3 regions of the Luteimicrobium sp. DT211 genome follow, and region 3 is predicted to be linked to each of the others. Evidence: predicted binding sites of a transcription regulator. Region 3 holds the regulator's gene; each other region holds the start of a gene.
What was found. The regulator LexA, encoded in region 3, represses DNA repair genes until DNA is damaged. The targets are predictions, from matches to a motif close to TCGAACANNTGTTCGA.
Positions count from the first base shown of each region.

Region 1: a site for LexA is predicted at 1,814-1,829, ahead of ACLQ14_RS01035 (replicative DNA helicase). Genes of this name have one in related genera too.
Region 2: a site for LexA is predicted at 1,364-1,379, ahead of ACLQ14_RS04695 (DUF222 domain-containing protein). Genes of this name have one in related genera too.

Region 1 is NZ_JBNCMC010000001.1:223,447-230,944, forward strand. Features, by position in the region: gene rplI (50S ribosomal protein L9) at 1-106, shown strand, start outside; gene ACLQ14_RS01030 (MATE family efflux transporter) at 199-1,569, opposite strand; gene ACLQ14_RS01035 (replicative DNA helicase) at 1,874-5,347, shown strand; gene ACLQ14_RS01040 (GNAT family N-acetyltransferase) at 5,668-5,955, opposite strand; gene ACLQ14_RS01045 (hypothetical protein) at 5,959-6,822, opposite strand; gene ACLQ14_RS01050 (hypothetical protein) at 6,938-7,498, opposite strand, start outside.
Region 2 is NZ_JBNCMC010000002.1:107,006-114,503, reverse strand. Features, by position in the region: gene ACLQ14_RS04705 (HAD family hydrolase) at 1-91, opposite strand, end outside; gene ACLQ14_RS04700 (PAC2 family protein) at 211-1,074, shown strand; gene ACLQ14_RS04695 (DUF222 domain-containing protein) at 1,414-2,943, shown strand; gene ACLQ14_RS04690 (GNAT family N-acetyltransferase) at 3,281-3,736, opposite strand; gene mshC (cysteine--1-D-myo-inosityl 2-amino-2-deoxy-alpha-D-glucopyranoside ligase) at 3,733-5,103, opposite strand; gene ACLQ14_RS04680 (undecaprenyl-diphosphate phosphatase) at 5,188-6,066, opposite strand; gene ACLQ14_RS04675 (aldo/keto reductase) at 6,092-7,075, shown strand; gene ACLQ14_RS04670 (primosomal protein) at 7,180-7,498, opposite strand, start outside.
Region 3 is NZ_JBNCMC010000007.1:46,438-53,935, forward strand. Features, by position in the region: gene hflX (GTPase HflX) at 1-1,457, shown strand, start outside; gene ACLQ14_RS15540 (ATP-dependent DNA helicase) at 1,528-3,621, shown strand; gene ACLQ14_RS15545 (L-lactate dehydrogenase) at 3,682-4,704, shown strand; gene lexA (transcriptional repressor LexA) at 4,767-5,525, opposite strand; gene ACLQ14_RS15555 (LysM peptidoglycan-binding domain-containing protein) at 5,913-6,167, shown strand; gene nrdR (transcriptional regulator NrdR) at 6,477-7,022, shown strand; gene ACLQ14_RS15565 (DUF5302 domain-containing protein) at 7,094-7,282, shown strand; gene serA (phosphoglycerate dehydrogenase) at 7,418-7,498, opposite strand, start outside.

The DNA.
Region 1 (7,498 bases), on a different contig from region 3:
GGTCGAGATCGGGCAGCCGATCAAGTCCACGGGCACCTACACGGTGTCGGTCCGCCTGCACCCCGAGGTGTCGGCGACCGTCACGGTCACCGTGGTGGCCGCCTGAGCCTCGCGCTCGGACACCGCTGACGAGGCCCGACCCCACGACTCGCGTCGTGGGGTCGGGCCTTCGTCGTCCCCGGCGGCGCCAGGTCCGGGTCAGGCGCCGGTGCGCATCCAGCGCGTGCCGCGGGCACGCCAGCCCGTGGTCAGCGCCCGCGCCGCCATGAAGACCCCCGCGAAGGCGAGCCACAACCACGCGAGCCCGGCTGCGCCGTCGGGCGCCCAGGCGCGGACGGCGAGCGCGACCGGCACGTAGACGACGAACGTCGCGACTCCCGCCCAGGCGAGGTAGCGGCCGTCGCCGGCGCCGATGAGGACGCCGTCGAGCACGAACACCCACCCGGCCATCGGCAGGAGCAGCCCGCAGACCGCCATCCCCACCGCGACGGCCGCGCGCACGTCGGGGTCCTGCGTGAACAGCAGGGCGAACCACCAGCCGCCGGCAGCGATGACCACGCCGAGCAGCGCGCCCGCCCCGACGCCCCACTGCAGGGTGCGGCGCAGGATGCGGCGGGTCGTGGCGACGTCGCCCGCGCCGAGCCCGTGACCGACGAGGGCCTGCGCCGCGATGGCGAGGGCGTCGAGCGCGAAGGCGGCGAAGCCCCACACGGAGTTGACGACCTGGTACCCGGCCAGCGCGACCTCGCCGAGGGCGGTCGCGACGAAGACGGTCACGAGGATGGCCGCCCGCAGCGAGAGCGTGCGGACGAACAGGGGCAGCCCGTCGCGGGCGTTGGCCCAGATGCCGCCCGCGTGCGGGACGAGGGAGGCGTGCTCGCGCCGGGCGCCGCGGACCACCGCCGCGCACAGGACGGCGGCCATGCCGAGCTGGGCCGCCGCAGTCCCGATGCCCGAGCCGGCGATGCCGAGGCCGGCGCCGTAGACCAGCGCGACGTTGAGGCCGGCGTTGAAGACGGCGCCGCCGGACGCCACCCACAGCGGGGTGCGGGTGTCCTGGAGCCCGCGCAGCACCCCGGTCGACGCCAGCACGACCAGCATCCCGGGGAGGCCGCACGCGGACCAGCGCAGGTAGACGGCGGCGTAGTGCGCGACGTCGTCCGCGGCCCCGAGGGTGTGGGCCGCCCAGGGCGCCGCGAGGGCGAGGAGCGCGCCGAGCACGATCCCCAGGCCGACCGCGAGCCACAGCCCGTCGACGCCGGACTGGAGCGCCTGCCGTCGCTGGCCGGCGCCGAGGCGGCGCGCCACGGCCGCGGTGGTCGCGTAGGCGAGGAAGACGCACAGGCCGACCAGCGTGGTCAGCAGGGTCGAGGCGACCGAGAGCGCGGCGAGCTGGGCGGTGCCGAGGTGGCCGACGACAGCGCTGTCGACGAGGACGAAGAGCGGCTCGGCGACGAGCGCACCGAGCGCCGGGACGGCGAGGGCGAGGATCTGGCGGTCGAGCGTCCGGGGGGACTCGGGGCTCTCGGCGGCGCGCCTCGGCGTGTCGCGCGAGAGATTTCCGTCCACAGTTCCACAGGCTAGCGAACCGTTGCCGCGCGGCCGTTCCGGGAGCCTTGCCGCGAACGACACGCATGTTGTCCACAGCGTTGTCCACGACCTGTGCACAGCGCTCGGGCAACTGTCCCCAGCTTGTCCACAGCGGCGTCCACAGGTGCGTTTGTGCGTCGTCCGCGGTGCGCCTACTGTCGCGGAGGCTCCTGCGGCGGGACCGTGGACGCAGGACCTCCGGGTTCGTGTCGGGGGGCCGGAGTAGAACAGGTGTTCGTACCAGCGCAGGCCGTGAGGCACGGACGAGAGGGGACCCGGGCGGATGTCGATCGACGAGCTCGAGGCAGGTTACGACGCTCCGGAGGCGGCGCCCGGGGGAGGCTTCGACCGCACCCCCCCGCAGGACGTCGCGGCCGAGCAGTCGGTCCTGGGCTCGATGCTCATCTCGAAGGACGCCATCGCCGACGTCGTCGAGGAGATCCGCGGCACGGACTTCTACCGCCCCGCGAACGAGACGATCTACGACGCGATCCTCGACCTGTACGGGCGTGGCGAGCCGGCTGACGCGATCACCGTCGTTGCCGAGCTCACCAAGCGCGGCGAGCTCCAGCGGGTCGGCGGCGCCCCGTACCTGCACGACCTCATCGCGCGCGTACCGACCGCCGCGAACGCGGGGTACTACGCGCGGATCGTCCGCGAGCGGGCCGTGCTCCGCCGCCTGGTCCAGGCGGGGACGCGCATCGTGCAGCTCGGGTACGCGGCCGACGGCGGCGACGTCGACGACATCGTCAACAACGCCCAGGCCGAGGTCTACGCCGTCACTGAGCGGAGGGCGAGCGAGGACTACGTGCCGCTCTCGGAGATCCTCGGCCCGACCGTGGACGAGATCGAGGCGGCGGGGCACCGCGGCGAGGGCATGGTCGGCGTGCCGACCGGCTTCGCCGACCTCGACCGGCTCACCAACGGCCTCCACCCGGGGCAGATGATCGTCCTCGCCGCGCGCCCCGCGATCGGCAAGGCGCTCGCGCTCGACACGCCGCTGCCCACCCCGACGGGCTGGACCACGATGGGTGAGGTCCAGGTGGGGGACGAGCTCCTCGCCGCAGACGGTCGCCCGACGCGCGTCGTGCGGGCCACCGAGGTGCTCGTCGGGCGGCCGTGCTACCGGGTGACGTTCGACGACGGCACGCAGGTCGTCGCGGACGCGCTGCACGAGTGGTCGACGTCGACGCGGGACTCGCGGCGGGCGTCCGGCCTCGCGGGCACGGTGCGGACCACCGAGGAGCTCGCCGCGACCGTCCACGCGGACACGCCCGACCGCCGGGCGAACCATGCCGTCGTCACGTCGGCGCCCCTCGTCCTGCCGGACGTCGCGCTCGCCGCGCCGCCACGGGTCGTCGGCTCTGCGGTGGGCCGGGGTGAGCTCTCCCGGGTCCCCGTCGAGTACCTGCGTGCGAGCGAGCTGCAGCGCCGTGAGCTCCTCGCGGGCGTCGCCGACGACGCCGGCCACGTGCTGCGGTCGGGCGCGGTCAGCCTCGACCTCGCCACGGGCTCGGTGGCGGGCGACGTGCGGGAGCTCGTGGTCGGGCTGGGCTACCGGACGGAGCCCGTCGCGGACACGGGCGCCGCGAGCGTGGTGTTCGAGGCCGACGACGACGTGTTCGCGCGCGACGACCTGCGGATCCTGCACAAGGAGCTGCGCCCGTCGCGGCGGTTCGCGGCGCGGCTCGTGGTCGCGGTCGAGGCCATCGGCTCGGTGCCGGTGCGGTGCGTCGAGATCGACGACCCCGACCACCTGTACCTCGCGACGCGGGCCATGGTGCCGACGCACAACTCGACGCTCGGCATCGACATCGTGCGGTCGGCCGCGATCAAGCACAACCAGGCCGCCGTCGTGTTCTCGCTCGAGATGAGCCGCAACGAGATCACCATGCGCCTGCTCGCCGCCGAGGCGCGGATCCACCTACAGAAGCTCCGCAACGGTCAGCTCGGCGACGAGGACTGGCAGAAGCTTGCCGCCACGATGGGCAAGATCTCCGAGGCGCCGCTGTTCATCGACGACTCGCCGAACATGACGCTCACCGAGATCCGCGCCAAGTGCCGGCGGCTCAAGCAGCGGAACAACCTCAAGCTCGTGGTCATCGACTACCTGCAGCTCATGACGTCCGGCAAGCGCGTCGAGTCCCGGCAGCAGGAGGTGTCCGAGTTCTCGCGTGCCCTCAAGCTCCTCGCCAAGGAGCTCGAGGTGCCGGTCATCGCGATCTCGCAGCTCAACCGTGGCGCCGAGCAACGGCAGGACAAGAAGCCTGCCATGTCCGACCTTCGTGAGTCGGGCTGCCTCACCGAGGATACGAGGATCCTGCGAGCCGACACGGGTGCCGAGACCACGATGGGCGAGCTGTTCGCGCTCGGTGCCCGCGACGTGCCCGTGTGGGCGCTCAACGACCGGCTCCAGTACGTCCGCCGGCACCTCACGCACGTGTTCCCGACGGGCGTGAAGCCGGTGTTCCGAGTGCGGCTCGCGTCCGGCAAGGAGGTCGAGGCCACCGCGAACCACCCGTTCCTCACCTACGGCGGCTGGACCGCGCTGGGCGAGCTCGAGGTGGGATCGCGCGTGGGGGTGCCGCGCCACGTGCCGGGTCCTGAGCGGCGTGCCGAGTGGGACGACCGCAAGGTCATCATGCTCGCGCATCTGCTGGGCGACGGGTCGTTCGTCAAGCGCCAGCCGCTCCGGTACGCGTCGATCGACGAGAAGAACCTCGCCATCGTCACCGAGGCTGCCGCGGCGTTCGGGATCACGCCGATCCGCGACGAGTATGCGGCCGCGCGCGTGACGACGCTTCGCCTCCCGGCGCCGTACCGGCTGGCGCGCGGTCGGCGTAACCCGATCGCCGAGTGGCTCGATGATCTCGGACTGTTCGGGCTGCGGAGTCACGAGAAGTTCGTGCCCGAGGGCGTCTTCCATCTACCCAAGGAGCAGATCGCTCTCTTCCTTCGTCACATCTGGGCGACCGACGGGTCGGTGACCGTCAACGCCAACGGCCGGAGTGGGCGGATCTACTACGCGTCGACCTCGCGTCGACTCGTCGACGACCTGTCCCGACTCCTGCTCCGGTTCGGGATCTCGACCCGGCTCCGCACCGCGACCCCGAAAGCGAGCTACCGGCCCGGCTACACCCTCGACGTGTCAGGGATCGACGACCAACGCCGGTTCCTTCAGGAGATCAGCGTGCACGGGGAGCGCGGCGGGTCAGCTGCGCGCCTGCTCGAGATCATCCGCGACAAGCAGGCGAACACGAACGTCGACACCGTGCCCCGTCAGGTGTGGGAGGACGTCAAGGACCTGCTCGTCGAGCGCGGCATGACGCATCGCGAGTTCGCCGCAGCGATCGGCACGCAGTTCTGCGGCAGCACGCTGTGGAAGCACGCGCCCTCGCGGCAGCGTCTCGGCCGGATCGCCGCGGTCCTCGAGTCCGAGGAGCTCGAGATTATGGCCGTCAACGACCTGCTGTGGGACGAGGTCGTCGCCATCGAGCCGATGGGGGAGAAGCAGGTCTTCGACGCGACGGTCGTCGGAACGCACAACTTCGTCGCCAACGGGATCGCTCTCCACAACAGCATCGAGCAGGACGCGGACATGGTGATCCTCCTCCACCGCGAGGACGCGTACGAGCGCGAGTCCCCGCGCGCGGGGGAGGCCGACCTCATCGTCGCGAAGCACCGTAACGGTCCCACCGACGTGATCACCGTCGCATTCCAGGGCCACTACTCGCGGTTCGTCGACATGCAGATGTGACCGCAATTGGATCCGATCTTGCGACGGGTGTCGATGTGCACGCTACCTTGTTCAATCTCACATGTGGTTTAAATACCTGAACCGAACAAGACGCGGGCGGCCCCTCGCGTGAAGCCCTCACCATGAGGAACAAGCGCCTTAGGTGGCGCGAGGTGTCGGACCGTTCCGTCGCAACGGGGTGCCACTATGGGTCCACTGTCGTTGCCCCTGTCGCGCTGACTGCGTTCTTCTTGCACGCCGCGATCGGCCCAGTCAGGGCGCGAGTAGGTCGTTGCACCGTGGTTGCCGCGGCGAGGAGCAGGTCGCGTGCGTGAGGCGGCCTACGTCGACGGGAAGGGGGACCGCACGCCGAACGACTGCTCGGCGCCATAGACCTCGAGACGCTCCTGCTCGGTGAATCCCAGTCGCAAGGCGAGACCTACCGAGGGCTCTTGGCGATCTGGGTGGCGAAGCACCGCCGGCTCGCCCGGAAGGGCATCGTCGAGCCAACCGAGTGCCGCCCTGCAGGCTTCCGCAGCGTACCCGTCTCCCCACACCTCCGGTAGGAACAGATGGACCACGAAGCCGCCCGGACGCTGCCGGTCGGCGGACTGGTGTCGCGTGGACACTGGCTACGGAGAGGGCGCCGAGAACTCCGGAAAGACCGCGCGCTGGATGGGGCTGCCGTGCGCGTACCAGGTGAACTCGTCCCAACCTGCGTTGGCATCTGAGTAGCACCACGCCTGCAACGAGTCTGAAGCCGAGTCGAAGGTGCATACGGCGACACCTCGGAGCGCGAGTTTCTGGTGGGCAGACTCGGGGTAGAAGGTTGCGTTCACCGCGCCCGCGGTCTGTGTGGATGGGTAGGCCCAGCCGTCGTGAACCGCCGGGGGAAGGTCATAATTGAACTTGGCTACGAGTTCCGAGAGGTAGTAGTCCGAGCCGTTGGCGTCGCGCGCAGGTCGCAGGAACTGCCGAGCAAAGAACTCTGAAATGAGGCGACTGCTCTCGTCCATGTGCAGGTCCGCCGCGTCCGGGGCTGCTTGTAGGCCTACGCCGGTCAGCGACAAGTCCTCGGTTGCCTCGAACTTCATCAGACTGAACCGTGCACCGTCGTTAGCACGGATCTCTCGAGGCGCCGCCATCGGGCTCCCGATGCAGGTGTAGAGGAGCGACTCGCTCGGCTTGTTGAGCCGGCCAGCAGCCCTGATGAACTGAGCGGGCGGCTCCCACGCGTCCGCAACGTGGTGCATCCCCTTGAGTGGAAGCGTGTGGTCGTCAGGTGCGAGAGCGCGCGCCCTCCACAGGATCGTTCCGGCGGGCGGCCGAAGGGTCAGGATCGGTAGCGACACGTGATAGGGGTCGCCCGGCCGCACGGAGGATGTCGCTACCACCCACATCAGTTCTGCATAGAGCTCGTCTGGTGAGAGCGTCGTGACCTCGAGTGCCTCGAACCCACGGGCGCGCACTTCGAAGACCTGCTTGTCGAACGACATCCACTCATAGTCGTGCATGGCCCCACGACGTCGTGGACGACACGACACCGTCATAGTGAAGAGTCGCACGTGTCCGAGTCACCGTCGACGTACCCTTAGGCTCCGATGCGCGCGGTCACACCTCCGGGGACGCCGTCGCCGACGGGATGTCGCAACGAGAGCATCCGTCCGCGTGGTTGTCCCGGCAGACGTACCCGATGGCACCGTCCACGCACCATTCTGCAGCGTCGTCGGATAGCAGGTCTGGCCCAGCGAGCAGCAGCCGACGCAGCTCGGCGGTGTCCGCGATGTCGGCCGGACGGTTGGTGAACCACTCGTCGAACCAAGGCTTGTCCCGGTGCACGCGCCAGTGGACGTGCTCGCGGTCGTCCGCTGCAGCCACGAACCGATCGACGATGCGTGCCCAGGCTGGTGCGCCGAACCAGCCGTTGTCGAGCGCGCAGAGGTACTCGATCACGGTTCGCAGGCCGAACTCGTGCTCGTGGAGGCGGCACGCGCGGCCCCAGGCGATTGCGTCCTGTGCCATTTCCGCGAGGTCTTCGCGTGGATCGTCCTCGTGCGCCGGGTCGTCGGGGTTGTGGCAGGCCGACCCGAGTTCGAGCACGGACTGTCCGGTCGGCAGGCCCCGCGACGGATTGACGATCGCGAGACCAACTGCGACCCAGTCGATGTGGTC
Region 2 (7,498 bases), on a different contig from region 3:
GCGTCTGCCCGCCTGCGGGGGCCGCGGCGCCGTCGTCGACGGTGGCGGGGGTGGTCGCGGTCAGGGGGCTCGGGAGGGACTGTTCGCTCACCGCCTCATCGTAGGGGGGGCGGGCGGCGGGGCCTCGGGGCTGTGGACGCCGGGGCTCGTTCGCGGGCGGCGGACGCCGGGGGCCCTCCCGGGACCCGCGCACCCCCGTAGGCTGGACCGATGAGCGATCCCCAGCCTGCGCCCTCCGCCCCTCGCCCCGGGCGCGCCGTGCTGCTCGCCGCGTTCGAGGGCTGGAACGACGCCGGCGGGGCCGCGACCGCGGCGATCGAGCACCTGCAGGAGGTGTGGGGCGCGGTGGAGGTCGCCCGGCTGGACCCCGAGGAGTACCACGACTTCCAGGTCAACCGGCCGCAGGTCACCCTCGGGGAGGACGGGCGGCGGACCATCGAGTGGCCGACGACGACCGTGTGGACCGCGACCCTGCCGACGAGCGGGCGGACGGTCCTCCTGGTGCGCGGGATCGAGCCGTCGATGCGGTGGCGGTCGTACTGCCGCGAGCTCCTGCGCCACGCAGACGAGCACGACGTTGAGACGGTCGTGACCCTCGGGGCGCTCCTCGCGGACGTCCCGCACACGCGCCCCATCCCGCTCACGGCCACCAGCGAGTCGGTGGGGCTGCAGGCCGTGCTCGACGTCGAGCCCACCGCGTACGAGGGGCCGACCGGCATCGTGGGCGTGCTGCAGCACGCCGCGGCCGAGCACGGCTGCGCGTCGGTGTCCTTGTGGGCCGCGGTGCCGCACTACGTCGGGCAGCCGCCGTCCCCGAAGGCGACGCTCGCGATCCTGTCGCGGGTCGAGGACCTGCTGTCGGAGCCGGTGCCGCTCGGCGACCTCCCCGAGGACGCGGTCGCGTGGCAGACCGGCGTCGACGAGCTCGCCGCCGAGGACCCCGAGATCGCCGAGTACGTGCGCCAGCTCGAGGAGGCCAAGGACACCGCGGAGCTGCCCGAGGCGTCCGGCGAGGCGATCGCGCGCGAGTTCGAGCGGTACCTGCGCCGGCGCGACGACGGCCGCAACGGCTGAGGTAGGCCGTCAAAGAGCTGGGGCCAGCGTCCCCCGCCGCCTAGCGTGCACGATGTGACCCTCACCCTGCGCGAGCTCCGCCCGGCGAACGTCTGGACCGGTGGCGACGACGGCCACGTGTCGGCGCGTGCACTCTACGAGTCGGCAGGGTTTCACCCCGCTGCCGGTCGTGCACTACCACCGCGCCCTCTGACACCGCGCCGCCCGCGTTCATTCTCGGCCCGAGGTCTCCTCATGCTGCTGGGTAGCCCGATCGTGCTTGCGGGTGGCCTCTGACCTCCCACCCGGTTCGAACACATGTTCGAGCGAGTGTCAGTGGCTCGATGTTGACTTGGTGGCATGACGACGACGGCGGCGACCGAGCACGCGGACCTCGCGGTGCCCGTTGCCGCGAGCGCCGAGCGGGAGACGGAGCTGAGGGAGGTCGCGCGCCTCGGCGAGGCGATCGACACGATTCTCGAGGTGGAGGCCGCGATCCGGCGGCTGACGGCGTACCGGACGGTGCTGATCGACTCCGCCCGTCGCCAGGTTCCCGCCGCCGAGGCCGCCCTCCTCTACCCCGCCTCGGCCGCGGCGAAGGGTCCCGAGCTCTCGGCGCGGGAGGACCTCGCCGAGCGCGCGTTCGTGGCGGACCCCGCCACCGCCCTCCTGCTCCCGGAGACGACGGCGCGGGCCATGGTCGAGGACGCTCGCACCCTCGTCCACGACCTGCCCACGACGCTGGCGGCGCTCGGGAAGGGGTCCGTCTCCTACCGCCACGCCCAGGTGATGGTCGAGCACACGGCGGGCCTCGACCCCGAGGCCGCCCACGCCGTCGAGGCTGCCGGCCTGGCCCGCGCGAGCTCGACGACGCCGACCGGCCTCGCCCGCCGTCTGCGCCGCGCCCGCGAGCGCGTCCAGCCCGAGTCCGTGCAGGTGAGGCACCGACGCGCCGCCACGGAGCGGCGTGTGCGGCTCGACCGCGCCGCGGACGGCATGAGCTGGCTCACCGCGTTCCTCCCCGCCGTCACGGCCGAGGCGATCATGGACCGCATCGACCACGCCACCTCGACCCTCGCGACACCCGACGAGCAGCGCACGCACGACCAGCTGCGCGCCGACGTGCTCGCCGGGCTCCTCCTCGACGGCCCGGAGGCACCGGTCGCGCGCGCCCTCGATGTCGTCGCCGCGAACCCCGTCGCCGCTGAAAGGATCGGACGGAACGCAGATCCCGCTGCTGCCGCATGCGTCGAGGCTGCGTCGGTCGAGGACACCGACACGCCGGCCGACGACGCCGCACGGCTCGCGGCGCTGGCACGGTCGCTCACGCCGCGGGTCGCGGTCACGGTGCCCGTGCTGACGCTCCTCGGCCGGGGCGACGAGCCGGGCGAGCTCGCGGGCTACGGGCCGATCGACCCCGACACAGCCCGCACCCTCGCGGCGTCCGCGCCGTCGTTCACGCGGATCCTCGTTCACCCGCACACCGGGGCCGTGCTCGACGTGGGGCGCGAGTCCTACGCGGTCCCCGCCGACCTGCGCCGCCACCTCGCGGTCCGCGACGGAACCTGCCGGTTCCCCGGGTGCGGGCGGCGCGCCACGGCCTGCGACGTCGACCACCTCGTCGCGTACACCGACAGCGGCACCACCAGCGCCGACAACCTCGTGCACCTGTGCCGGCACCATCACCGCCTCAAGCACGAGACCGCCTGGTGGCCCACCCTGAGTGCCGACCCCGGCGCCCCGCCCGGGACCGTGACCTGGATCTCGCCCACCGGGCGGACGCACGCCACGGCGCCGGCGACCACGAACCCGCCCGTCCGAGCCAACGGCACCGGCGATGGCGCGCGAGCGCCCGGCGCCGATCCCGACGAAGGCCCGCCACCGTTCTGAGTGCAGTCGCGCCAGCCATCACCGTTCGTCTCGCCGCATGGCACCACGAGCCGGCCTACCTCGACGCACTGCTGAGGCTGACGCCGTCGGGCGCCGTCATCGACAACGTCGTCCGCGACGCAGCGCGACAGCGATGACCCACGCGCCCAGGGCGTGCAGGCCGTCGTCCGCGACGCTGCGGTGACCTGCCGTGACGCAGCGCGACGCAACCGTCGCCGTACCGACTGTCGGCATCAAGAGCCGGGACGGCATCCTGATCACCCGACGCCGTTGACAGCGGCCAGCCTGCTCGGACGCCGGGCCCGACCCGACCCCGCGCTCCCGCGAGCTCGACCGCTCAGACGACCGGCGTGGCCTGGGCGCCGCGTGCGGGACGCACCATCGCCGACGGCCCGGGATCCTCGAAGCCGTGCGACGCGTACAGCCTGTGGGCGTCGCGCGTGAACAGCACCCAGCGGAAGTCGGTGCCGGGGCCGCCGTCGATCATGGTCTCCACGAGGCGGTGCCCCAGCCGGTGGCCGCGGTGGGCCGGGTCGACGTAGACGTCGGCGAGGTAGGCGAACCCGGCGCCGTCGGACACCGCGCGGGCGAAGCCGACCTGGCGACCGTCCGGGCCGTAGGCGCCGACGACCCGCCACGCGCCGGCGAGCTGGGCCTCGACGTCGGCGCGGGTGCGCCACCGGCCCCAGTACGCGTCGGTGGACAGGAAGTCCCAGACGGCGTCGACGTCGACGCGCGCGGGGTCGTCGCTCAGCTCGTAGCGGTCGCCCGGCTCGGAGGCATCTCCCGTCACAGGCGCACGCCGAGCAGCGCGTCCACGGCGCGGCCGACGACGCCGGGCGCGCCCTCGTGCCACCCGTCCTCGTCGCTCGCGCCGGCCGCGAGCGCCCGGTCGGCCCAGGCGTCGACGGCGCCGAGCGCGCGCGGTGCGTCGAGGTCGTCGGCGAGCGCGGCGCGGACGGCGGCGAGCGCCGCGTCGGCGGACGGGCCCCCGTTGCCGGAGAGCGCGGACCGCCAGCGGTCCAGACGCCGCCCGGCCTCGACCAGGTCAGCGTCGGTCCACTCCCACGGGGTGCGGTAGTGGTGGGCGAGGATCGCGAGGCGGATGGCCATGGGGTCGACCCCGGCGCGCCGGAGCGCGGAGACGAAGACGAGGTTCCCGCGGGACTTGCTCATCTTCTCGCCCTCGTACGCGAGCAGGGCGGCGTGCAGGTTGACGCGCGCCGCGCGCCGGCCGGCGGGCACGGCGTCCGTCCCGGGCGCCTCGGCGGCGTCGGCGCCGGTCGCGTCGAAGAGGTCGTCCGGCAGGACGCGCAGGTGCGAGCTGGACATCTCGTGGTGCGGGAACAGCAGGTCGATCCCACCGCCCTGGACGTCGAAGCCGGGCCCGAGCCCGTGGGCGCCGATGAGCGCGCACTCGATGTGCCAGCCGGGTCGGCCGGCCCCGAGGTCTCCGCCGTCCCACGCGGGCTCGCCGGGACGCTCGCGCCGCCACAGGAGCGGGTCGAGGGCGTCGCGCTTGCCGGGCCGGTCTGGGTCCCCGCCGCGCTCCGCGAACAGGGCGAGCATCTCGTCCCGGTCGAGTCGCGACACGGCCCCGAACGCGGCGTCCGCGGACAGGTCCGCGTAGACGTCGCCGAGGTCGGGCCGGTCTCCCCCGGCCCCGTCCTCGAGCGGCACCCGGTAGGCGGCGCCCGAGGCGACGAGCTCGCGGACGGCGCGGGCGACGTCGGGCACGGACTCGACGGCGCCGACGTACACGTCGGGCGGGATGACGCCGAGGGCTGCCATGTCCTCGGCGAACAGCGCGGTCTGGGAGGCCGCGAGCTGGCGCCAGTCGACGCCGGTGGCGTCCGCGCGCTCGAGCAGCGGGTCGTCGACGTCGGTCACGTTGGACGCGTACGTGACGCGCTTGCCGGCGTCGCGCCAGGCGCGCTGCAGGAGGTCGAACGCCACGTACGTCGCGGCGTGCCCCAGGTGGGTCGCGTCGTAGGGAGTGATCCCGCACACGTACATCCGCGCGTGCGCCCCGGGGGCGGCGACGACGAGCTCACCGGTGCTGGAGTCGTGGACCCGGATCTCGAGGGATTCGGCAGAGCCGGCCTCGGTGGTGGGAGCCGGCGGGAGGGCGGGGATCTGCGGCGCGGGCCAGGAGTGCACGCGCTCAGTCTAGGTGGGACCGGACCTCGCCCCGGCCCGCGTCCGGGACTCGCCGGCCCGACGACGGCACCCGCGGCGAGCGCGTCAGACGGCGCCGGCGAGGTTCCCGACGGGCTCGAGCACGCCCCCGAGGAGCAGCAGCGCGACGAGGACGGCGAGCCCGAGCCGGTACACGACGAACGGCTTGTACGAGAACGTCGAGACGATCTTGAGGAAGCCGATGATCACGACGTACCCGACGAGGAACGACACGATCGTCGCGACGAGCGTGGGGCCGAACCCCGGTGCCCCGGCGACGCTGTCGCCGCCGACCGACTTGGCGAGCTCGAACAGCCCGGAGCCGAGCACGGCGGGCACCGCGAGGAGGAACGAGTAGCGGGCGGCGGCCTCGCGGGTGAACCCCATGAGCAGACCCGCGGTGATGGTGCCGCCCGACCGAGAGACGCCGGGGATGAGCGCGAGGGCCTGCGCGAACCCGAACGCGGTCGCGCGGCGCGGCGTCATCTCGTCGAGGGTCCGCACGTGGGCCCCGCGCCGGTCCGCCCAGCCGAGGATCAGGCCGAACACGGCCAGCGTGATCGCGATGAGCCACAGGTTGCGGAAGTGCGTCTCGATGGCGTCCTGGAACGCGAGCCCGAGCACGATGATCGGCAGCGAGCCGAGCGCGATGTACCAGGCCATGCGCGCGTCGGGGTCGTGGGCGCCGAACCGGGCCGCCCGGTCCGCGCCCTGCTTGCCCGTGACGGCATGCCACCAGGCCACGCAGATCCGCTTGATGTCGCGGCGGAAGTACAGCAGGACGGCCGCCTCGGTGCCGATCTGGATCATCGCCGTGAAGGCGGCGCCGGGGTCGCCCGCGCCGATCAGCTCCCCGACGATGCGCAGGTGCGCCGAGGAGGACACCGGCAGGTATTCGGTGAGGCCTTGCACGAGGCCCATCAGGATGGCTTGCCACATCGACACGGGGCGCCACGATACCCTGCCGCGCATGGAGCAACGCCTCGTCGGTAGCAGCGGTCTGCGGGTGTCGGAGCTCGGCCTCGGGACCATGACGTGGGGACGGGACACCGACGCGCTCGACGCCGCCGACCAGGTTCGGGACTTCCTGGACGCCGGCGGCACGCTCGTGGACACCGCCGCGTCGTACGGCGGCGGGGACGCCGAGCGGGTGCTGGGGTCGCTGCTCGACGGCCAGGTGGACCGGGCCGACGTCGTGCTGTGCACCAAGGCGGGCCTCGTCCGCGGTCGCGACGGCGTCCGGGCGGACACCTCCCGCCGCTCCCTGCTGGGCGGCCTCGACGCCTCGCTCGCCCGCCTCGGCACCGACCACGTCGACCTGTTCGTCGTGCACACGCCCGACGCCGCCACCCCGCCGGGCGAGGTCGCTCACACCCTGCAGCACGTCGTCTCGTCCGGGCGCGCCCGGTACGTCGGGGTGTCGAACCACCCCGCGTGGGCGTCGTCGCACCTGACCGGGCTGCTCGCCGGCACGCCGGCGCCCCTGGTGGCCCTGCAGCTCGAGTACTCGCTCGTGCGGCGGGACGCCGAGCGCGACGCGCTGCCGGCCGCCCGAGCCCTCGGGCAGGGGCTGCTCGCGTGGTCGCCGCTCGGGCGCGGCGTCCTCACCGGGAAGTACCGGGGCGCGGTGCCGTCCGACTCTCGGGCGGCGTCCCCGCACCTCGGCGCCTTCGTGTCCGAGCACCTCGACGCGCGGGCGACGGCGGTCGTGGAGGCCGTCGCTACAGCGGCGGCGGGGCTGGGGCGCGCGCCGCACGAGGTGGCTCTCGCCTGGCTGCTCGCGCGCACCGACGTGGCGTCGGCGGTCGTCGGCGCCCGCACCCCCGCGCAGCTGCGCGCGTCGCTCGCCGCCCTCGACCTCGCGCTGCCCGCGGAGCTCTACGACGCCCTCGACGACGTGTCCGCGCCCGACGCCGGACAGCCCGAGCGCTGGGACGGCGCCGCCCCTCTCTGACAGGGCGTCGCCGGCAGGCGCAGGACGGCGCAGCGCGACCGCCCGGCAGGGTCAGGTCGGCGCGGGGCCCGGACGGGCTCGGACCGGCTCAGCGTGGGCTCGGCTCAGCGGGCGCGGAACGCCCGCTCCTCCTGGTCCCTGTCCTCGTCGAACTCGTGGTCGTCGTCGTGGTGCTCGTCGTCCTCGTCGTCGTCGTCGTCGTCGTCGTCATCATCATCATCGTCGTGCTCGTCGTCCTCGTCGTCGTCCTCCACGAGGGCGAACGGCAGCACCTCGCCGAACGACTGCAGGACCGCCTCGTCGTACACCTCGAACGCGTCCGCGAGGACGTCGTACGCGTCGTCGACGGCGGGGTCGTCGTCGCTGCGGCGGGCAGCGATCGCGTTGTAGTGCGCCTCGAGCGCGGCGACGAGACGGTCCAGG
Region 3 (7,498 bases):
TCGCCCGGGTCCTCGCTCGCGCCGGCACCGCCGTCGACGAGGGCAGCACCCGGCACACCGCCGCCGACGGCGAGCAGCTCGACCTCGAGGAGCGCAGCGCGCTGCGGCGCGTCGCGGGTCTGTCGACCGAGCTCGAGGACGTCACCGAGGTCGAGTACCGCTCCTTGCGGCTCGAGCGCGTGGTCCTCGTCGGCCTGTACGCCCGCGACGCCGCCGACGCCGAGGTCTCGCTGCGCGAGCTCGCGGCGCTCGCCGAGACGGCGGGCTCCCAGGTGCTCGACGGCATCCTCCAGCGGCGCTACACGCCCGACCCCGGCACGTACCTCGGTCAGGGCAAGGCCGCCGAGCTCGCGGCGATCGTCCAGGCGACGGGCGCCGACACGGTGGTCGTCGACGGCGAGCTCGCGCCCTCGCAGCGGCGCGCGCTCGAGGACATCGTCAAGGTCAAGGTCGTCGACCGCACGGCGCTGATCCTCGACATCTTCGCCCAGCACGCGAAGTCCAAGGAGGGCAAGGCGCAGGTCGAGCTCGCGCAGCTCGAGTACCTGCTCCCGCGCCTCCGCGGCTGGGGCGACTCGATGTCGCGGCAGGCGGGCGGCCAGGTCGGCTCGGCCGGTGCCGGCATGGGCTCGCGCGGGCCCGGCGAGACGAAGATCGAGCTCGACCGCCGCCGCATCCGCGGCCGGATGGCCAAGCTGCGTCGCCAGATCGCCGCCATGGCTCCCGCCCGCGACGCCAAGCGTGCGTCCCGCAAGCGGAACGCCGTGCCGTCCGTGGCGATCGTCGGGTACACGAATGCGGGCAAGTCCTCGCTCCTCAACGCGCTGACGGGCGCGGGCGTGCTCGTCGAGAACGCGCTGTTCGCGACGCTCGACCCGACCGTACGCCGGGCGCGCACGCCCGACGGCCGGACGTACACGCTCGCCGACACCGTCGGGTTCGTGCGGCACCTGCCGCACCAGCTCGTCGAGGCGTTCCGGTCGACGCTCGAGGAGGCGGGGGACGCCGACCTGCTGCTGCACGTCGTCGACGCCAGCCACCCGGACCCCGAGGGGCAGATCGCCGCGGTGCGCGAGGTCCTGGCCGACGTGCCGGGCGCGCTCGACGTCCCCGAGATCGTCGTGCTCAACAAGGCCGACGCCGCCGACCCGGACGTCGTGGCGCGGGTCCGCCGCCGCGAGGCCGACGCCGTGCTCGTCTCGGCACACACCGGCCAGGGCGTCGAGCACCTGCTCGAGCGCGTCACGGCGGCCCTCCCGCAGCCGGGGGAGCGGGTCGACGTCGTCGTGCCGTACGACCGCGGGGACCTGGTCAGCCGGGTGCACGCGGACGGGCAGATCGAGCACGAGGAGCACACCGCGGACGGCACCGCGCTGCGCGCGCGGGTGGACGCGGCGCTCGCCGCCGAGCTGCGAACCGCGAGCGTCGACGCGGCGGCGGTCACCCCCAGCAGGTGACGCGCGGGGGTCCGTGCACAGGCGGCGGGCCGAGGGCCGGGCGGTCGGTGGGCGCTCGTAGACTCTCGGGGTGCCCCCGACCGTGCCTGCCGACGTGACGTCCCGCCAGCCCGCCCGCCCGGCGTCGCCCGAGGCCCTGGCGGAGACCGACCCCGAGGTGGACGCGCTGCTCGACCTCGCGGTCGGCGCGCTCGGCGGCGCGCGGCGCGAGGGCCAGAGCGGCATGGCGCAGGCCGTCGCGGCGGCCGTCCGGTCGGGTGAGCACCTCCTCGTCCAGGCCGGGACGGGGACCGGCAAGTCGCTCGGGTACCTCGTGCCGGCGGTGCAGCACGCCGTCACGGCCGACGAGCGCGTCGTGGTCTCGACCGCGACGCTCGCGCTCCAGCGGCAGGTGCTCACGCGCGACCTGCCGCTCGTCGCCGACGCGCTCGCGCCGCGCCTTCCGCGCACGCCGCGGATCGCGCTGCTCAAGGGCTGGCACAACTACGCGTGCCGGCACAAGGTCGAGGGCGGCTACCCCGTGGACGAGGGCGGGACGCTGTTCGACCTCGAGCCCTCGGGCGCGGCCGAGCACCCGGGCGCCGTGGACGGGGCGGACGCGGCGGCGGCGCCGTCGGGCGCGCGGGGCCGGCGCGGCGGCCGGTCGCTCGCCGACGAGGTGCGTGCCGCGCGAGCCTGGATCGAGGAGACCGACAGCGGCGACCGCGACGAGCTGGTGCCCGGCGTGAGCGACCGGGCGTGGCGGCAGGTCTCCGTGACCGCGCTCGAGTGCCTCGGGACCCGCTGCCCGCTGCTCGCCCAGTGCTTCCCCGAGCGCGCGCGCCAGGCCGCGCGCGAGGCCGACGTCGTCGTGACCAACCACGCGATGCTGGGGGTCGCGGCCTCCGGCTCGCCCGGCGCCCTGCCGGAGCACGACGTGCTGGTCGTCGACGAGGCGCACGAGCTCGCGGACCGGGTCACGGCACAGGCGACCGTGGAGCTCTCCGTCCCCGCGATCGAGCACGCCGCCCGGCTCGCCCGACGGCACGGCGGCGTGGCCACCGAGGCGCTCGACACGGCCACCCAGACGTTCGGCGCGCTCGTTGCGCAGCTGCCGGCAGAGCGATACCCCCACGGCCTGCCCGACGACGCCCGGCTGGCCGTGGCCGCGGTGCGTGACGCGCTGCGGACCCTGCAGTCGGCGCTCAAGCCTGACCCGCAGGCCAAGGGCGAGTCGGGCTCGGGGATGAAGATGGCGCAGGCCGCGGTGCTCGCCGTCTTCGAGGTCGCGGAACGGTTCGCCGCCGACCCCGACGGGCGCGACGTCGTCTGGTGCGCGCGGGCGGGCGACTTCGGTTCCGGTCCGGCGGTCTCGACGCTCTACGCGGCTCCGCTCGGCGTGGCCGGCCTGATCCGCAGCCAGCTCCTCGCCGAGCGCACCGGCGTGTTCACGTCGGCGACACTCGAGCTGGGCGGCAGCTTCGAGCCCGCGGCGCGGTCCCTCGGCCTCGTCGCCGACGACGTCGCGTGGCGTGGCCTGGACGTGGGCAGCCCGTTCGACTACCGGCGCCAGGGGATCCTCTACGTCGCGCGGCACCTCGACCCTCCCGGCCGGCAGCTGAGCGAGCAGCAGCTCGCCGAGCTCGAGCGGCTCGTGCTGGCCGCGGGCGGGCGGACGCTCGGGCTGTTCTCGTCCCGCCGAGCCGCCGAGCAAGCCGCGGAGGCGTTGCGCGACCGCGTGGACCTGCCCGTGCTGTGCCAGGGCGACGACCAGCTCCCCACGCTCGTCCGCGAGTTCGCCGAGGACGAGGCGACCTGCCTGTTCGGGACGCTGTCGCTCTGGCAGGGGGTGGACGTGCCCGGCCCGTCGCTCTCGCTCGTGGTGATCGACCGTATCCCGTTCCCCCGGCCGGACGACCCGGTGCGGTCGGCCCGCTCCGAGGCCGTCGACGCCGCGGGGGGCAATGGGTTCATGCAGGTCTCCGCCACGCACGCCGCGCTGCTGCTCGCCCAGGGCGCCGGGCGGCTGGTCCGGGCGACGACGGACCGCGGCGTGGTCGCGGTGCTCGACTCGCGCCTCGCGCGCGCCCGCTACGGCACGTTCCTCCAGCGCTCGATGCCTGCTTTCTGGCCGACGCAGGACCCGGCGGTCGCTGCCGCTGCGCTGGAGCGGCTCCGCTCCTAGTCTGGTCGCGGCGGGCAGAGGCGTTTCCGTGCCCGGCAGCACCCTGAGAGAGGCGGCACGATGGCACCGAGCGCAGCACCCGGGATCACCGGCGGGCACCCCGAGAACGCCGCCCTGTCCGGCGGACGGCCCGAGGGGCGGCCGTCGAAGGTCTCGATCGTCGGCGCCGGCGCGGTCGGGGCCACGACCGCCTACGCGATGCTCATGCGGGGCGCTGCGAGGACCGTCGCGCTGCTCGACGTCAACAAGCCCAAGGTCGACGCCGAGGTCCTCGACCTCCAGCACGGCATCCAGTTCATGCCGCAGGCGGCGGTCGAGGGGTCCGACGACGTGGCGGTCTGCGCCGGCTCCGACGTCGTGGTCGTCACGGCGGGTGCCAAGCAGAAGCCGGGTCAGAGCCGCATGGACCTCGCCGGTGACACGATCGCGCTCGTCCGGAAGATCCTGCCCGGCCTGCTCGACGTCGCCCCGAACGCCGTATACCTCATGGTGACCAACCCGGTGGACGTCGTGACCTACGCCGCCCTGCGGTACTCGGGGCTGCCCGCGAACCAGCTCTTCGGCTCGGGGACCGTGCTCGACTCCTCCCGGCTGCGCTTTCTCGTCGCCGAGCGTGCCGGGGTCGCGGTGCAGAACGTCCATGCCTATATCGCGGGGGAGCACGGCGACTCGGAGATCCCGCTGTGGAGCTCCGCCACGATCGGTGGGATCCCTCTGCGCGACTGGCCTGGCGTCGGCGGGCTGCGGCCCCTCACGGACACCGACCTCGAGCGGATGCACCACGAGGTGGTGCACTCGGCGTACGAGATCATCGCCGGCAAGGGCGCCACGAACTATGCGATCGGCCTCGCGGCGACCCGGATCGTCGAGGCGGTCCTCGACGACCAGCACACCGTGCTGCCCGTGAGCTCGCTGCTCCAGGACTACGACGGCATCAGCGACGTCTGCCTGTCGGTCCCGTCGGTCGTGGACCGCACCGGCGTGCGGGAGGCGATCCCGACGCCCATGTCGGACGACGAGCGCGCAGGGCTCCGTGCCTCCGCCGACGCGCTGCGCGCCGCGGCGCAGACGTTCGGGCTCTGAGCCCGGCATCGGTTCGAGCCGGCGCCGCTGGCCGAGCTGGTCCGCCCGCGGGCCGCGCCGCGTCAGATGCTGCGCAGCACGCTGACGACGCGACCGAGCACCTGGGACTCGTCTCCCGGGATGGGGGCGTACGCCGCGTTGTGGGGGACGAGCCAGACGTGGCCGTCGGCGCGCTTGAACGTCTTGACCGTGGCCTCGCCGTCGATCATCGCGGCGACGATCTCCCCGTTCTCCGCGACGTTCTGCCGGCGCACGACGACCCAGTCGCCGTCGCAGATCGCTGCGTCGACCATCGAGTCGCCCACGACCCGCAGGAGGAACAGCTCGCCCTCGCCGACGAGCTGACGGGGGAGCGGGAACACGTCCTCGACGACCTGCTCGGCCAGGATCGGTCCGCCGGCGGCGATCCGGCCCACGACGGGCACGTAGGCGGGCGTCTGAGGGAGCTCGCTGACCTCGGCGACGGCGAACGCGGAGTCCTGGGTCAGCGGAGGGATCGCGCGGGAGTCGTCGGCCTGGACGACCTCGATCGCACGCGGGCGGTTCGGGTCCCGCCGTAGGTAGCCCTTGCGCTCGAGCGCCGTGAGCTGGTGCTTCACGCTCGACGGGCTCGTGAGCCCGACCGCCTCGCCGATCTCGCGCATGCTCGGCGGGTACCCGCGGTCCTCGACCGAGGCGCGGATCGTGTCGAGGACGAGGCGCTGCCGTCGGGTCAGGCCGTCGGGGCCGGTGGGGGTCTCGGTGAGGGACCGGACGGTAGCGAGCGTGCCGTCGCCGTCCTTGCCCGGTCCGCGCGTCGTGCCGGTGGTGCCGCTGGCCATGCCGTCCTCCTTGCGAGCCTGTGCGTCCTGCTCGACGCTCCCTGTCCGTTACGCCCACCGTAGGGCACGTGACGTGCAGTTTCAAACATGTGTTCGAGCGTGTCTCGACATCTGTCGGCGTGCCGTGCTATGAATCGTACAGACGTTCGACGTACACCTGTTCGAAGGGTCCGAGGGGCTCGGCGGGGTGCAGCGGTCGGGCGGTAGAGGTTCGTACGAGCGGTGAGGTGTGGCATGAGTGCGACGGTGAGCTGGTCCTTCGAGGTCGACCCCGCGGGTCGTGGCGCGACGCGCACGCCGCGACGCGACCGCCCTGCGCCTCGTCCGGCGGGTGCGGCGCACCCGGGCGCGTTGCGCCTCACTCGCCGCGGCCGGATCGTCGTCGGCGTGGCGGCCTTTCTGCTCGCCGGTGCCGGCGTGCTGGCGACCGGGAGCGCGCACGCGGGCGCGCCGTCCGCCGGCATCGAGGTGACGCGTCACGTGGTCGAGCCCGGTGAGTCGCTGTGGGTGCTGGCTCGCTCGGTCGCGCACCCGCGCGAGGATCTCCGGGACGTCGTGGCCGAGATCGAGAGGCTCAACCACCTCGCCGGCGCGGGGCTCCGCGCGGGCGAGGTGGTGCTCCTCCCGGCGTCCCGCGGCTGAGGGCCCCGTCTTGCTTTAGAGATGAGGTTCCCCTAAGTTAGGCGTACCTCACCTGATGGCTGGGGGGTCAGAGGTGCGGTTGTCGCCCTACACGGCGGCAGGCACGTCCGTGTACCGCGCGGCGAGTCGCGGCACACGCAGGGGACGGGGGCGTCCCGACGGGGACGGTCGCTCACGCGGCCGTCCCCGTCTCTGCATGATTCGGGGGCGTCGTGATGCCAGGTGCGTCGTGGCGGCCGGCCCTGACACTGCGCGGGTGCGGCACCTAGTAGGTTGAGCACCGTCCCCGGCCCACTCCTTGGAGCTCGCATGCACTGCCCCTTCTGTCGGCATCCCGACTCGCGTGTCGTCGACTCGCGCACGTCCGACGACGGTCAGTCGATCAGGCGGAGACGCCAGTGCCCCCACTGCGGCCGGCGATTCACGACGATCGAGACGGCGAGCCTGTCCGTCGTGAAGCGGTCCGGGGCGACGGAGCCGTTCAGCCGCGACAAGATCGTCGGCGGGGTGCGCAAGGCGTGCCAGGGCCGACCGGTCTCGGAGGACGACCTCGCGCTCCTGGCGCAGCGGGTCGAGGAGACGTTGCGCAGCTCGGGCTCGGCGGAGCTCGACGCCTACGAGATCGGGCTGGCGATCCTCGGACCGCTGCGCGAGCTCGACGAGGTCGCCTACCTGCGGTTCGCGAGCGTCTACCAGGGCTTCGACTCGCTCGAGGACTTCGAGGCCGCCATCACGTCGCTCCGCGTCGACCGCGAGCGGCGCGACGCGTCCGGCGGCTCGGACGGGGAAGAGCACGGCGAGCGGACGGGGGACGTGCCGGCCGAGCAGCCGGAACCCGAGGCGGCCGGCGGGTAGCACACCGATTTCCCGTGGCGCGGACGTCCGCGTCACGGCAGGCTGGAGAGATCCGACGGAGGAGGAGCACGATGAGCGACCCCGGACAAGGGTCCGAACAGGACGCCGAGGCGGTCAAGGCCAAGTTCCGCGAGGCGCTGGACCGCAAGAAGGCCGCGCAGCACACGAGCGCGTCGGACGGTGCCCGTGACCACGGGTCCGTGCACGGGTCGGAGACGCAGGGGCCGGTCCGCCGCGAGTTCCGGCGCAAGTCCGGCTGACGAGGTCCGCGGCCGCCCGAGGGCGGTCGCCCGGCACACGCAGCGAGGGCGGCCGGTTCCGTCGCCATGACGGCGACGGAACCGGCCGCCCTCGTGCTGTGTGCGGCCGCGATGCGCGTACGGCCGCGCGATGTGTCAGGCGAGGACGCGGAGGCGGACCGTCTGGTCCATCGCGGCGAGCGCCTCGGTGACGCCGTCGGGCAGCGGGGAGCCGAT